Bernardetia sp. MNP-M8: one gene and its partners. The protein of the gene in region 1 interacts with the protein of each later gene in a pairwise test. Links are inferred from orthologs where the notes say so. Each region holds a gene or a part of one and is shown in the gene's direction. Other genes may lie near its edges.

Evidence for each region.
Region 2: the proteins of V9L04_RS15625 (region 1) and dnaE interact in binary tests that used the Escherichia coli proteins (3 or more experiments, as listed by UniProt). The link is inferred for Bernardetia sp. MNP-M8 from one-to-one orthologs.
Region 3: the proteins of V9L04_RS15625 (region 1) and V9L04_RS05805 interact in binary tests that used the Escherichia coli proteins (3 or more experiments, as listed by UniProt). The link is inferred for Bernardetia sp. MNP-M8 from one-to-one orthologs.

What each region holds. Positions count from the first base shown.
Region 1 is NZ_CP147012.1:3,843,104-3,847,099, reverse strand. What follows is about bases 511-3,368. They hold V9L04_RS15625 (methionine aminotransferase), read left to right. Parts: upstream 511-1,295; coding sequence 1,296-2,441; downstream 2,442-3,368. Other genes in these bases: V9L04_RS15615 (hypothetical protein), read right to left, coding at 3,044-3,368; V9L04_RS15620 (hypothetical protein), read left to right, coding at 2,461-2,985; V9L04_RS15630 (hypothetical protein), read left to right, coding at 763-1,107; V9L04_RS15635 (M28 family peptidase), read left to right, coding at 511-629. Outside these bases: more of V9L04_RS15635, read left to right, coding at 1-510; more of V9L04_RS15615, read right to left, coding at 3,369-3,996. UniProt on the Escherichia coli protein: Shows aminotransferase activity with methionine and histidine as substrates, and to a lesser extent also with phenylalanine.
Region 2 is NZ_CP147012.1:2,172,926-2,180,044, forward strand. Bases 343-6,323 are described here. They hold dnaE (DNA polymerase III subunit alpha), read left to right. Parts: upstream 343-693; coding sequence 694-6,123; downstream 6,124-6,323. Other genes in these bases: V9L04_RS09020 (hypothetical protein), read left to right, coding at 6,151-6,323. Outside these bases: V9L04_RS09010 (hypothetical protein), read right to left, coding at 1-301; more of V9L04_RS09020, read left to right, coding at 6,324-6,834; V9L04_RS09025 (putative porin), read right to left, coding at 6,937-7,119. UniProt on the Escherichia coli protein: DNA polymerase III is a complex, multichain enzyme responsible for most of the replicative synthesis in bacteria. This DNA polymerase also exhibits 3' to 5' exonuclease activity. The alpha chain is the DNA polymerase catalytic subunit.
Region 3 is NZ_CP147012.1:1,396,447-1,400,575, reverse strand. What follows is about bases 383-3,373. They hold V9L04_RS05805 (cbb3-type cytochrome c oxidase subunit I), read left to right. Parts: upstream 383-880; coding sequence 881-2,866; downstream 2,867-3,373. Other genes in these bases: V9L04_RS05800 (tetratricopeptide repeat protein), read right to left, coding at 3,339-3,373; V9L04_RS05810 (cytochrome c oxidase subunit II), read left to right, coding at 383-801. In the rest of the region: more of V9L04_RS05810, read left to right, coding at 1-382; more of V9L04_RS05800, read right to left, coding at 3,374-4,129. UniProt on the Escherichia coli protein: Cytochrome bo(3) ubiquinol oxidase is the terminal enzyme in the aerobic respiratory chain of E.coli that predominates when cells are grown at high aeration.

The sequences.
Region 1 (3,996 bases):
GTGCAAATGATAATGCTACTTCGATAGCTGTCTGTTTGGATATTTTGATGAGAATAAAAAACGAGCTAAAACAAAACTCTTCTTTTTTAGAAAATCTAGCTTTTGATATACGAGTTTTTATTTTTGATGAAGAGGAAAGACAACTTTTAGGTTCAAGAGCTTATGTAATGGAATTTGGAAGACAAGAAATACGAAAAGGAAAAATAATCGGACTTATAAATCTTGAAATGTTAGGACAAGGAGACAAACTTGCACTTTGGAATTTGGATGATACTGAGAAAACAGGAAAGGTATTAGAAACATTAGAAAAAACTGCAAAACAAAATGGTATTTTCACAAAACGTTTTGATAAAATTGTTACCAATACGGCTGATCATGTGAGTTTTAGACATGCAAAACTTCAAGATGCTTTTACCATTACGTGTATTTCTCAAAAAGATATGGAAATTTCTTATCAGTATTATGAAGCACAAGATACTGGTGCAAGTATTATGACACTAATGGAAATTATAAATCAAGCTCCTATTTTTCAACATTATCACAAACCAAGTGATTTGAGTAAACATTTGAATGAAGAAAGTATGCGAAGAGTTTCAGATTTGATTTGGGAAACATTACTCAAAATGTAACTCACTCTTTAGAATGAGAAGTAATTTTTCATAATGTATAACAGACTTCCTAGTCTGTTGGAAATACACATTTTTAAAAACAGACTAGGAAGTCTGTTATACAACTTTACCAAAAGTACAAACTTCAATAAAAATGCACGACCAAAATAAATATCTAACTAAATATGTTCTTAGGTATTGTAGGAATTTTATGACAGATGAAGAAAGGTTGATTTGTGATTATCTTCTGTATAAAGAATATCCAACAAATAATTATAAAGTAAAATTTATAAAGTATAAATTAGGACTTACTCCAAAAATAGAAGAAGCTCTTGATGCTATTTTTGAAACTAAAACCAAAGAAGAGTTTTACAAAGAAATGGTAGAAAGAATAGTAAAAAATCATAACTCAGACTTAAATCTTTGTCCAAAATGTAATGAAGTTGCTAGAACTGATACAGCAAAACAATGTAGATTCTGCTCTCATGATTGGCACTAGTTATTTTATCAAATAATTGTTTATGTACAATCAAATCACCTGATATGTCAAAAATGTCTTGACAGTTTTATTTTTTACGGTATATTTGCCCTTGAATATGGCTTGTTTAATTTGTGTTCAACAAGATTCATTACTATTTTTCCTTACAATATTCTTATTTTAAACCACTTTAAAATACTTATTACTAATTGATTACAACCAAACTTCCAAAGGTAGGCACAACTATTTTTACAGTTATGTCTGCGCTTGCTCAAAAGCATAATGCAATTAATCTTTCACAAGGTTTTCCAGATTTTAGAGTCAATGAAAACTTAGTCAAGGAAGTCACAAAAGCTATGAATAATAATTTTAATCAGTATGCTCCAATGGCTGGTTTTATGCCTCTACGTGAACAAATTGCTCAAAAAATAGAGAAAATGTATGGTATTTCTTCTAATCCTGATACAGAAATTACAGTTGTTTCGGGTGCATCAGAAGGGATTTTTGCTGCCATTGCTGCCACAGTAAGAGAAAATGATGAAGTGATTATTTTTGAACCTGCTTATGATTTATATGTCCCAGCTATTGAGCTTCAAGGAGGAATTGTAAGGCATATTTCTTTATCTGCACCTAGTTTTAGACCTGATTTTGAACAACTCAAACGCCTTATTTCGCCAAAAACTCGTTTGATTATTTTCAATACGCCACACAATCCAACAGGAACAACGTGGACAACAGAAGATTTAGAAACTTTAGATTCACTTTTAGAAGGAAGTCGGATTTTAGTAATTAGTGATGAGGTTTATGAACACCTTATTTTTGATAATCAAAAACATCAAAGTGTTCTTTCTTATCCAAACTTGAAAGAGCGTTCGTTTGCTGTCTTTTCGTTTGGCAAAACTTTTCATGCAACAGGTTGGAAAGTGGGCTATGTAATTGCACCACAAAAACTAACTGCCGAGCTTCGCAAAATTCATCAATATATTACTTTTAGCACTGTTACACCAATTCAAGTGGCATTAGCTGAATTTTTAAAAAATGAAGAAAATTATATTCATTTAGCTGATTTCTATCAAGAAAAAAGAGATTATTTATGTAAACTTTTAGTTCAAACTAACTTTACTTTTACACCCACACAAGGAACTTATTTTCAACTCGTTGATTATTCTAAAATTTCTGACCAAAAAGATACTGATTTTGCTGTTTGGCTAACTGAAAAAATTGGCGTTGCAAGTATTCCAATTTCTCCTTTCTATCAAAATGAAAATAATAATTCAGCTAAAATTCTACGTCTTTGTTTTGCTAAGAATAATGAAACATTGGAAAAAGCTGTGGAAAAATTGAGTAAGCTTTAGCATTTAAAAATTATAAATCATGATAGAAATTAAGGAGTGGACAAAATATAAAAAGTTAGAGTTTAAAGATCAAAAGTTAGGAAATATTGATTTGAGCTTGTTAGACTCTATTGATAATAATTTTTTTGATTTTGATACAGAATTAGTATTTGAAAATTGTGAAATAAAATTATTTAATGCTGTCTGTATATGTTTAGAAAAATCTATAACTTTTATAAACTGTAGAATAGACGAGCTATACTGTCATGCAACTTATTTTTGTGGAGGATTTAATATGAAAAACACCATAATTTCCAAACACTCTACATTTGATTGTGGAGGACATAATATTGCCCCAAATGAATTCAAGATTGATAATTGTGTGTTTAATGGATACTGTGATTTTTTTGATGTTTATTTTGATGGAAAAGTAAAAATAACTGATAATTTTTTCAATAGAGGAACTAATTTAGAAATGTATTTAGCTTCTCCTTATGGTATAAAGGAAGGAATGCCTTTAATACTAGAAAATAATAAAGGCAATCTAAATCAAGTTGCTGAATAATAAAACAGTTTAGTAGCCGTTGTTGGTGTTTTAGCGAAGCGACACCAACAACATAAAATTACTCTTTCCCCAATTCCTTCCAAACTTGAAAGTATCCCTTTTGAAAATTTTTATTGAGTGCTGGGTCTAACAAAACATATCTTGTAATGATTTCTTCAGGATTTGCAGTTGGTTGAAGATAATAGTCTTTTTTTCCAATGTCCTGACCAAGCTGTTGCCATTCATTTTTGGAAATATCAGTTTGGGTAAGGCGTTTTAAGAGTAAGTTAGTGAGTGATAAATTGAGTTGAGAATAACGAGCTGTTGCATAAATCAATACATCTTTTTCTTCTTGTGTCTGTATTTTTTGTCCTACTTCCTTCCAAAACAAACTAGAATCGGCATAAGTAAGTCCTGTTTTCAATCCTACATTTAGTTCTAGAGCTTCTAAGGCTTCTTCCCAGTTTTGGATAGTTATGGCATCATTTGTTCTCTTTTCTAATTTTTGTGTGAGCAGCTCTGTATGTTTTTTTAATTCACCTTGTGGCTCTTCTTTTCCTATTATGCTTTTTGATTTGACAACAAAACTAACAGCTTCTGACAAATTATTTTCATACAAAGCATTTCTAATCTGTGCATCTAAATATTCTAATTGGTCTTTTTTTGCGTTGTCTAATCGTGGAGCGAGCTGGTCTGTACAATTTGGTAAAAATGGATTTTGCTTACAAATTTCTTCTGCTTGAGAGAAAAAACTAAAGGCTTCATCAAATTCTAGATTTTTGGAAGCATAATCTCCTTTTCGTATAAAAAATGCAAATAAATCAAAATAAACACTTTCTATAGCTGTTTGCAAATCGCTTTCAGTTTCTAATGCCAAGGTGAGTTCATTCCCTTTTGGAAGATGTGAAAGGTCTTGACGAGCATTGTCAAAATTTCCTTCTTGATAAAATAATTGCGCTCTACGAATTAAAGAAGGAACATGAGTAGGACATTTTGCCAAAACAGCAGTAAAGGTTAGTTGTGCCGAATTTG
Region 2 (7,119 bases), 1.7 Mb from region 1 along the record:
CACGAAATTCAATATCATCTTCAAAAAATGAAGTTAAAGCTGCTGTAATTTTTGAAAAAATAATTTCATATTCTTCTTTATCCAAAACAAACATGGCTTCATCTTCTCTGCTCTCCCTAAACATCAGTTTAAAAGTATCTTTTACAGCTTTTCTGTAAGCTACGTCTTTAGTATTTTGGGTAATATTTCCCATAAGAGTATGCCAAGATTCAATATTTTTATTCTTGATTTCTGTTTGTAAAGTATCTAAATCAGAAGCAGAAAATGGTAACAAAGAATCTGTGTACTTTGAAAGAATCATATTTTTTTTATTTGGTGATTAATTAAGTTGTAGGAATTATAAGCTCAGTTTTTTTATTACGTTTTATTGGAATAGATAACTGATTTCAACGTTTGTCTTTTAGAAAAAGTTCTAAATTTACTTATTTTTGTAAATGTAATTATTTTCAGATAATTAGCAATTAGTTTTAACAAAGTATATCCTATAAACATCTCCTTTTTTATGTTTCTAGTCTATAAGACTCAAATAAAAAAGCAGAATTTTCATTTTTTCACTAGAAATAAAAACTATTTCTGCGCATATTTTGAGCATTTTTTTGTAAATTCGTAGTGTGAAAATAAGCATCAACTCTTCTTTGTTATTGATATTCATATCTTGCCGTTGTCCCCACCAACAACAAAACACTACCATATATGTATTTAGTATTCGACACCGAAACCACAGGACTTCCAAAAAACTTTAATGCACCTGTTACAGATTCTGAAAACTGGCCTCGTCTTGTCCAAATTGCTTGGCAGTTGCACGACAAAACAGGAAATTTATTGTCTGCTCAAAATCATATTGTTTATCCAGATGGATTTACGATTCCTTTCAATGCCGAAAAAGTTCATGGAATTTCTACCAAAAGAGCAGAAGAAAATGGAAAGCCTTTGTCTGATGTTTTGAATGCTTTCGCTGATGATTATCAAAAAGCTGATATTCTCATCGGACACAATGTAGAATTTGATGTCGCTATCATGGGAGCAGAATTTCATAGAACCAGTATTGAGCGTGGTTTTATGGAAAAAGAAACGCTTTGTACAAAACTTACCTCGGTAGATTTTGTGGCTATTCAAGGTGGACGTGGTGGACGTTTCAAATGGCCTACACTTACTGAGCTTCACACCAAACTTTTCGGAGTTCCCTTTGCAGATGCTCACGATGCAGCCTATGATGTAGATGCAACAGCAAAATGTTTTTTCGGACTTTTACAAAATAAAGTAGTTCCGACAGTAGAAGATATTACACCTGAAATGGTTGTTTATCAAGCACCAGAATTGGATAAGGCTAATTTTGGGCAAGTACAAAAGAAAAGTAAGGCAAGTGATAGATTAAAAAAAGATAGAAAACTAGATGAAATTTTGCCTTTTGTGCATCTTCATACTCATTCTCAATTTTCCATTTTACAGAGTACAGCAAACGTCAAAAAACTGGTCAGTAAAGCCCATGAAATGGGAATGCCTGCCATTGCCATTACTGATATTGGAAATATGCATGGTGCTTTTTATGCTGTTGGGGAAGGCGAAAAATTAGGTATAAAAGTAATTATTGGTGCAGAGCTACATTTGACAGAAGATAGACACAAACATAAATTTACCAAAGACAATCCAGACCGTCGTACCAAACAAGTTTTTTTAGCTAAAAATCAAGCAGGGTATCATAATCTTGCCAAAATGTGTTCTTATGGATATGTAGATGGATATTATGCAGGTGTTCCACGTATCGATAGAGAGCTTATTGTAAAATATAAAGAAAATGTAATTGCCACCACAGGAGGAATTGGATCAGAAATTCCTCAACTAATTTTGAATGTGGGAGAGCTACAAGCAGAAGAGGCTTTCCAATGGTGGTTAGAAGAATTTAGAGATGATTTTTATATTCAATTACAGCGTCATGGATTAGAAGAAGAAGAGCGAGTAAATGAAATTCTTTTGAGTTGGGCTGACAAATACGATGTAAAATATTTTGCTTCCAACGATTGTTTTTATCTCAAAAAAGAAGATGCAGATGCTCATGATACACTTTTGTGTGTGAAAGATGGCATTCCGAAAAGTACGCCTGTGGGTCGTGGTCGTGGTTATCGTTTTGGTTTTCCGAATCACGAATTTTATTTTAAGTCTGCCGAAGAAATGAATCAGCTTTTTGCAGACCTTCCAGAATCCATTGAAACGACAATGGAAATTGTAAATAAAACGGAAGTCATAAAGCTAAAGCGTGATATTTTATTACCAAAATATGAAATTCCAGCAGAGTTTCCAGATGAAGATGCGTATTTGGCTCATTTGGCTTATGAAGGAGCAGCCAAACGCTATAAAGAAATTACACCTGCCATCAGAGAACGTATAGATTTAGAACTCAAAATCATGAAGGACATGGGTTTTCCTGGTTACTTTTTGATTGTACAAGATTTCATCAATGAAGCTAGAAGAATTGGTGTTGCCGTGGGTCCAGGTCGTGGTTGTTTGACGGCTGATGCCAAGGTGGTTTTGCATGACGGAACAACAAAAAATATTTGTGATATTGAGAAAGGAGATAAAGTAATTACAGAAAGTGGAACAATTAGAAAAGTAAAAAATACATTCGTTTATCCGACCAACAACAAAGAAGAATTATTAAAAATAAAAACCTATTACGGAGAAACAGAAGGAATTACACTAACCAAAGACCATAAAATTCTGACAGAAAAACAGCTTTTTCCAAAGAATTATGAAAACTGGGCAGAAAGCACAAAGAAAAATAGAGCAAAACCACGTCCAATAGGGAATTTGGAATGGAAACAAGCACAAGAAATTTCAGAAGGTGATTGGGTTTTTGTTCCAAAGCCAAAAGTTGAAATAAAAGAAATAAAAGAATTTGATTTGGCTGATTTGAGTGAATATTCTGCGTTGAATGATTTGCGTTTTGATGAAGAAACAATTTATCATGACGTTCAAAATACACTTTGCAATACCATTCAACGAACAAAAACACAAGAGAGAAAAATAATATTAGATAAAGATTGGTATAAAATATTTGGAATTTTTACTGGTGATGGTTGGATTCGTAAAAATGAACGTCCTCTTGTTGGTTTTGCTTTTCATGAAAGTGAAAAAGAAAATCTAAACTTTGTAAAAAATAAATTTGAGCAAATTGGTTGTGAGGTAAGCGAAAATCATTCAAAAACTAGAAAACTGATACAACTGGCAGTAAATAGCAAACCTATTTATTTACTTTTCAAAAAATTGTATGATGAGTATGAATTTAGTTCAGCAACTAAATACGTTCCAGATTTTGTTCTTTCTGCATCAGAAGAAAATGTAGCTTCGTTTTTAGAAGGATATTGTGCAGCAGATGGATATGAGGGAGAAGGCAAATTTAGATTTACAACAGTTTCAAGAAAATTAGCTGACCAAGTTCGTTTTCTTTGTTGGAGAATTAATATTCCAGCTTCTTTAGGAATTGATAATCGAATAGACAAAAGAGAAGCATTCAAAAATACACAAACAGCTTATTATGTAACCATTCCAAAAGACAAGCGAATTGGAAAGACAGCAGCAAAGGCAAATTATATTTATGAGCCAATCAAAAATGAAAAACAAGACGGTTTTTTACTCAAAATAAGAAGTGTAGAAACCGTTCCTAATCAAACTCTAGTTTACGATTTTGAAGTAGAAGAAGAACATAATTATTTGACTTCTTCGTTTTTGGTTCATAATTCGGCAGCAGGATCTGTAGTTGCATATTGTATCGGAATTACCAACATTGACCCTATTCTTTACAATCTACTTTTTGAACGTTTCTTGAATCCTGAACGTGTATCTATGCCAGATATTGACGTGGATTTTGACGATGTAGGAAGGCAATCTGTAATCGATTATGTAGTAAAAAAATATGGTCGTAATCAAGTAGCACAAATTGTAACGTACGGAACAATGGCAGCCAAAATGTCTATTAAAGATGTTGCTCGTGTGATGGAATTGCCTTTAGATGAATCAAATAGAATTGCCAAACTTGTTCCTGAAAAACCTGGGACAACACTAGACAAAGCCTTTGACGAAGTAGAAGAATTACGACAAATCTTTAGAGCAAAAGACTTGCAAGGAAAAGTTTTGCAAAATGCTAAAGTTTTGGAAGGTTCTGTTCGTAATACAGGAACGCACGCAGCAGGTGTAATCATTGCGCCTGATGATATTACCGAATATATTCCAGTCTGTACAGCCAAAGATGCTGACCTTTTTATTACTCAATTTGATGGAAAAGTAGTTGAAGATGCAGGAATGCTAAAAATGGACTTTTTGGGTCTGAAAACTTTAACTATTATAAAAGATGCCATTGATTTAATTGAAAAAAATCATGGAATTAGAATTGACCCAGACGAAATTCCAATTGATGATGTAAAGGCGTATGAACTCTACCAACGAGGCGATACCGTCGGAACATTTCAGTTTGAGTCGGATGGAATGCGTAAATATTTGAAGGAATTAAAACCTACAAATATTGAAGATTTGATTGCCATGAATGCCTTGTATCGTCCAGGGCCAATGGATTTTATTCCGTCTTATATTGACCGAAAACATGGAAGAGAAACTGTCGAATATCCTCATGAACTCTTAAAACCTATTCTTGAGCCTACTTTTGGAATTATGATTTACCAAGAGCAGATTATGCAAGCAGCCCAAATCATGGGAGGTTACTCGCTCGGTGGTGCAGATATTTTGCGTCGTGCGATGGGTAAGAAAAAAGCTGAAGAAATGGCAAAACAAAAGTCCATTTTTGTAGAAGGAGCAAAGAAAACACACGGAATTGATAAGAAAAAAGCCGAAGAAGTTTTTGAGGTAATGGAAAAATTTGCTGCCTACGGTTTCAACCGTTCTCACTCGGCAGCTTATTCGGTTGTTGCTTTCCAAACGGGTTATTTGAAGGCGCATTATCCAGCCGAATATATGGCAGCCGTTATGACCAACAATATGAGTAGCATTGATAAAATTACGTTTTTTATTGATGAAGCGCAGCGTATTGGTGTGCCTGTTTTAGGACCTGATGTCAATGAGAGTATTGAGCGTTTTGGTGTGAATGATAAAGGACAAATTCGTTTTGGACTTGCAGCCATAAAAGGAGCAGGAGAAACAGCCGTTTCGCATATCATCACAGAACGAGAAGAGAAAGGAAAATACGAAGATATTTTCAATTTTGTAGAGCGAATGGATTTGTCAGTTATCAATAAAAGAACTTTTGAAGCCTTAACTTTTGCAGGTGGATTGGACTGTTTTGAAGAGGTGCATAGAGCGCAAATTTTTGCACCCACTGACACAGGAAAGACCAATTTAGAATTACTTTTAGCGTACTCAAAGGCACAGAAAGAAGAAGCAGCCTCAGCACAAGTTTCTATGTTTGGAGGAGCAGATGGAAAAGTAGAAGTTATGCGTCCACGCCTTGCCGAAATAGAACCATGGACAGAAATAGACAAGCTCAATAAGGAAAAAGAAGTGGTCGGTTTTTTCATTTCTGGACACCCACTAGACCAGTACAAAATTGAGATGAAAACAAACTGTTCTTCCACACTTTTAAATCTTGCTAATGCACGAAAAGGCACAGAAGTAAAAGTAGGAGGAATGATAATCGAAGTAGCACACAGAAAGACAGCCTCTGGAAGAGATTTTGGTTTATTTACGTTAGAAGATTATTCTGGAAGTTATAAGTTTGCACTCTTTGGAAAGGAATATGACCATTTTAAAGGCTTTTTGATAATGGGAGAATTTCTTTTGATTACTGGAAGAATGGAAGAGCGATATAATAATCCTGACCAAGTAGAACTCAAAATAAAAAATATTTCGCTGCTTAGTGATGTCAAACAAAAGCCGATTTCAAGTATCAATATTGCCATTAATTTACTGAATCTCAACGAAACATTGATAATGGATTTAGAGAATTTATTTAATGACTGTCAAGGTGGAGATTGTAAAATAAAAATGGAATTTTTCCACCAAGCACCACAATCAGGACGTACTTTTATAAAAACCGTTTCGCATCATTTACAAATAAATCCGACTAGCGATTTGGTTAGGGATATTGAGCAGTTGGGAGTGGTTTGTCAGGTGGGGTAAATTTATCATCATAAAAAATTAAATCAAATGAATACACAAGAAAAATTAGTTAAAAGAGTAGATAGTCTTATAGAATTGGCTGATAGAACATTAGCTTCTAGAATAATTACTGGTGATGGTATGTGGTCACAACATAGTGTAAACGAAGAGTTATTCTCTCAGTTACAATCATCTTGTTTATCTTTCATAGAGAAACTTTTTGGGAAAAATCATTCCTATTATAATAAGTTCATAGAAATTAACATGCCAATTAATCCCAAATTTGTAATCGATTCTTATAAAGGTATTTTGTTGGGAGTCAAAGAAGAAATTGAGCAAGGTTGGCTAACTTCTGTAAAAGGATTAGTTTCAGCAGAAATATTTACTGATTTCCTTGAAATGGCAGAACATTTATTGAATGAAGGTTACAAAGACCCTGCTGCTGTTATGATAGGAAGTACATTAGAGGAGCATCTTAGGCAACTCTGTGATGCAAATGAAATAGATACTTTTATCATAAGAAATGAAAAAGAAGTTCCTAAAAGAGCTAATTCAATTAATGATGATTTAGCAAAAGAAGGTGTATATAATATGCTAGACCAAAAACAAGTTACTGCTTGGTTAGATTTGAGAAATAAAGCTGCTCATGGAAAATATGATGAATACACGAAGGAGCAAGTAGAACAAATGCTTCAAGGAGTATTAAATTTTATTAGTCGAAATAGTATTTGAAAGAAATAATTTTTATGCAAAAAGAACAATTTATAAATGCACTTAGAGATTTTGTAAAATCTTTGCCGTTGTTGGTATCTCACTGACGACAAAAAATCGTTTCTAATTAAAAAATAACCAATTAATCACTACTTCAACTGCACGAGGTTGAGCAATATAGAGAGGAGTATCATAATAACCTTGTCCTGCTGCATCTAACAAAACATTATTGACCTTTAAAGTAATTTTGGCTCTACTGACTTTAAAATTGAAAAATAAATCCATTTGAGGAAAACCACCTACATT
Region 3 (4,129 bases), 2.4 Mb from region 1 along the record:
CAAATTGACTTTTTATTTTGGCTAACTACAGCTGTTGTCTTCTTTGTTTTCATAGTAACACATATTTTATTATTCTTTTTCCCTTATGTGTATCGTTATCAAGAACACAAAAGAGCAACATTTATTCCTCACAATAACCAATTAGAGATTGCTTGGACTATTGTTCCTGCTATTGTCTTGACTGCTCTTGTTGTTACAGGTTGGACTGTTTGGTCTGATATTACTGACCCTGCTCCAGAAGATGCTTTAGCTATTGAAGTAATGGGAAAACAGTTTAACTGGCAAGTACGTTATGGAGGAAAAGATGGAAAAATTGGTAAATTCAATTATATGAAGACTGATGGAACAAACTCTATGGGAATGGATTTTGAAGCTGATGAGTCTAACTATGATGATTTTATGTACAACGAATTGCGTCTTCCTAAAAATAGACCTGTTCTTTTGAAAATCCGTTCTCGTGATGTATTGCACAGTGTATTTTTACCTCACTTTAGAGTAAAAATGGATGCAGTACCTGGTATGCCAACACAGTTTTGGTTTACACCAACGAAAACAGCAGAAGATGTAAAAGTAGAATTAAAAGAAAAAGGTGATCCAAACTGGGATGCTTTTGAATATACATTAGCTTGTACTGAAATCTGTGGAGGAAGCCACTTTGCTATGTTTATGAAAGTTTCTGTTTTAGAAGCTGATGAATTCCAAAAATGGTATGATTCTGAAGAAGCTTGGGCTGCTAAAAATGTAGATTATTTAAAAGAACAAGGAATCAAAAATATTCCTTCTAATCTTGCTTCTAAATAATTCTATTAGGACAACAATACTTGAATATAAAAAAACAAATTTTAATACATCTATTTTACAATAAATACCGCAAATAATTATGGCTGATACAACACATCAAGCAAGCGGACAAGATGTTCTACATTACGATGTTGATAATCATGGATTCGTCCATGAGGAACATCATGACGACCATGAGCATCACGGAAATTTTATTACGAACTATATCTTTTCTACTGACCACAAAGTAATTGCAAAACAGTTTTTGTTTACAGCAATATTTTGGGCAATGATAGGAGTAGGTATGTCTGTAATTTTCCGTCTGCAACTCGGTTTTCCTGACGCAGATTTATCTTTCCTAAAACCTATTTTGGGTAAGTGGATAGATGCGAGTGGAAAATTAGATAAAGAATTTTACTTAGCTCTTGTAACCATGCACGGTACGATAATGGTTTTCTTCGTACTTACAGCAGGTCTTAGTGGAACATTTAGTAATTACTTGATTCCTTTACAAATTGGAGCTAGAGATATGGCTTCAGGGTTCATGAACATGCTTTCTTATTGGTTCTTTGCTGCTGCTGGACTAATTATGTTCTACTCTTTATTTATTGAAACAGGTCCTGCATCTGGAGGATGGGTAATTTATCCACCACTTAGTGCATTACCACAGGCTATGCCTGGTTCTGGATTAGGTATGACACTTTGGCTATCTAGTATGGCATTGTTTATCATCTCAACTCTTTTGGGTGGTATCAATTATATTTCTACAGTAATCAATATGCGTACTCGTGGTATGTCATTTAATCGTATGCCTCTTACTATTTGGGCATTCTTTATTACTGCTATTATTGGTCTTTTATCATTTCCTGTTTTGTTCTCAGCAGCATTACTTTTGATTTTTGACCGTAGTTTTGGTACAAGTTTCTTCTTATCTGATATTTATATTGGTGGAGAAGCACTTCCAAATCAAGGTGGTAGCGCAATTTTGTTCCAACACTTATTTTGGTTCTTAGGACACCCAGAAGTATATATTGTACTTTTACCTGCTCTCGGAATTTCATCAGAAGTAATTGCTACAAACTCAAGAAAACCAATCTTTGGTTATCATGCCATGATTTTGTCTATTATTGGTATTGCTGTTCTTTCGTTTATCGTTTGGGCGCACCACATGTTTGTAACAGGTATGGATCCTTTCTTGGGAACTATCTTTATGTTCTTGACACTAATTATTGCAGTTCCTTCGGCTGTAAAAGCGTTTAACTATATCACTACACTTTGGAAAGGTAACTTGGTATTTACTCCAGCTATGCTTTTCTCTATTGGTTTAGTTTCACTCTTTATTGTTGGTGGACTTACAGGTATTCACTTGGCAAGTGCAGCGATTGATATTCAATTACACGATACGTATTTCGTAGTAGCTCACTTTCACCTTGTAATGGGTTCTGCTTCATTCTTTGGTATGCTTGCTGGTATTTATCACTGGTTTCCAAAAATGTTTGGTCGTATGATGGATGCTAAAATGGGTTATTTCCACTTTTGGACAACATTTATTGGAGTATATGCAATATTCTTCCCAATGCACTTTATCGGTGTAGCTGGTTTCCCTCGTCGTTATTATTCTCATACTGCATTTGAGCCTTTTGGTTTGTTTACAGATTTGAATATGTTTATTAGTACGGCAGCTATCTTAACTTTCCTTGCACAGTTTGTATTCGTATTCAACTTCGTTTACTCTATGTTTAAAGGTCGTTTAGCTCCTGCAAATCCTTGGAAATCAAATACATTAGAATGGACAACTCCTCGTTTTCCTGGACACGGTAACTGGGTGGGAGCAATTCCTCAAGTATTCCGTTGGCCTTACGATTACAGTAAACCTGGAGCAAAAGAAGATTTTATTCCTCAGAATATTCCATATTCTGAAACTCCTGAATCTAACTTGCCTTTTGAAGAGAAATTAGCAAGTCTTGAAAAACAACAAAAACAGGAAGGAATTAAAATTCAGAAAACACCTGAAACGACTATTGATTCTAAAACAGATAAAGATACAACAGATTTGGATGAAGATAATGAGAACAAACAACTCTAATTCTCAATCTGATTTTGATCTTTTATAAATAATAAAAAACCTATTCTTTTAAGTAAGAATAGGTTTTTTGCTTTGGGAAGAATTATTAAACTAAATAATGAAAGAAAAAGAAGAAGAGATTAGGATTTTTGCAATCTAAAATCATACCTTTTTTAGTCTAACTTATATTACGTTGCGCTGCAACTAAAAAATATGGCTCTTCCGACTTTTTAGCGAAACATAGTGTGCTCAACTCCCTAGAGTTGAACGAAAGGCTTCCTCAGAAGCGTGATATTGCTTAAATCACGCTTCTGAGGAAGCCTTTCGTTCGTTTTTGAGAACGGTGTAACCCTCAGCGAAGCTAAAACGAACGCACACTATTTTATAATTTCGTTAAATTGTCGGAAGAGCCAAAAATATTTTTAAAAAAAGTAGGGTGCAGTAGGATTTTATTTTACTAGTTGTTAAAACAAAAATGAATATCATTTATGAATTATTTTTTCAATAATGCTTTAGCCTGATTTGAATATTTACTACTAGAATTAGCTATTTTTTGTAAAACAGTTTTTGCTTTCTGTTTTTGATTTACCTTTAAATAAGAATTAGCTAAATACCATTCAGCATCTTGATTATTTTTTTGATAGACAATATCAGATTTTTGCTTTAAGAATTTTTCTAATAAAGGAATGGATTTTTTATAATTATGATTTTCATAATATGACATTCCTCCAAAATATAATGCTTGTGCATTATTTGGATTGGTAACTAAATAAGAATCAAAAAGAAGAATTGCCTCAGTATATTTTTTGTTTTCATAAGATTGCATAGCATCAAACAATATTTCTTTTGGCGATTTCTGACTTCTTCTTAAATTATCTTTTTTATAGGTGTCAGAAAAGAAATTATAGTCATCATCAGCTAATTGATCTGCGTTTGCTGCATTAGAGGAATCATAATTCATTTGTCTATTCGCACTTACAGTAGGAGAAGCAACTATGTTTTTTTCCGAATCAGTTAAATTAATATCGTTATTTTCAGTTTCTACTTTCTCTTTTTTACGAATCCAAACATCAGAAGTAGAAAAATCTTTTTCTTTTGCTACTTTTTCTTCTTTATCCATATTGAGAGCTAAATTGTCTTCAGCTTGTGAGTTACTTTGGTTGGATTTCTTTTTTGTCTTTAACTCTTCTAAGTTCTCATATTTAAGTTTTTCTACAAGGGCATTTTCTTCTTCTTCAGATATTGTCGTTTCTTCATTTAAAGCTAAGTCATTATTTTTAGTAT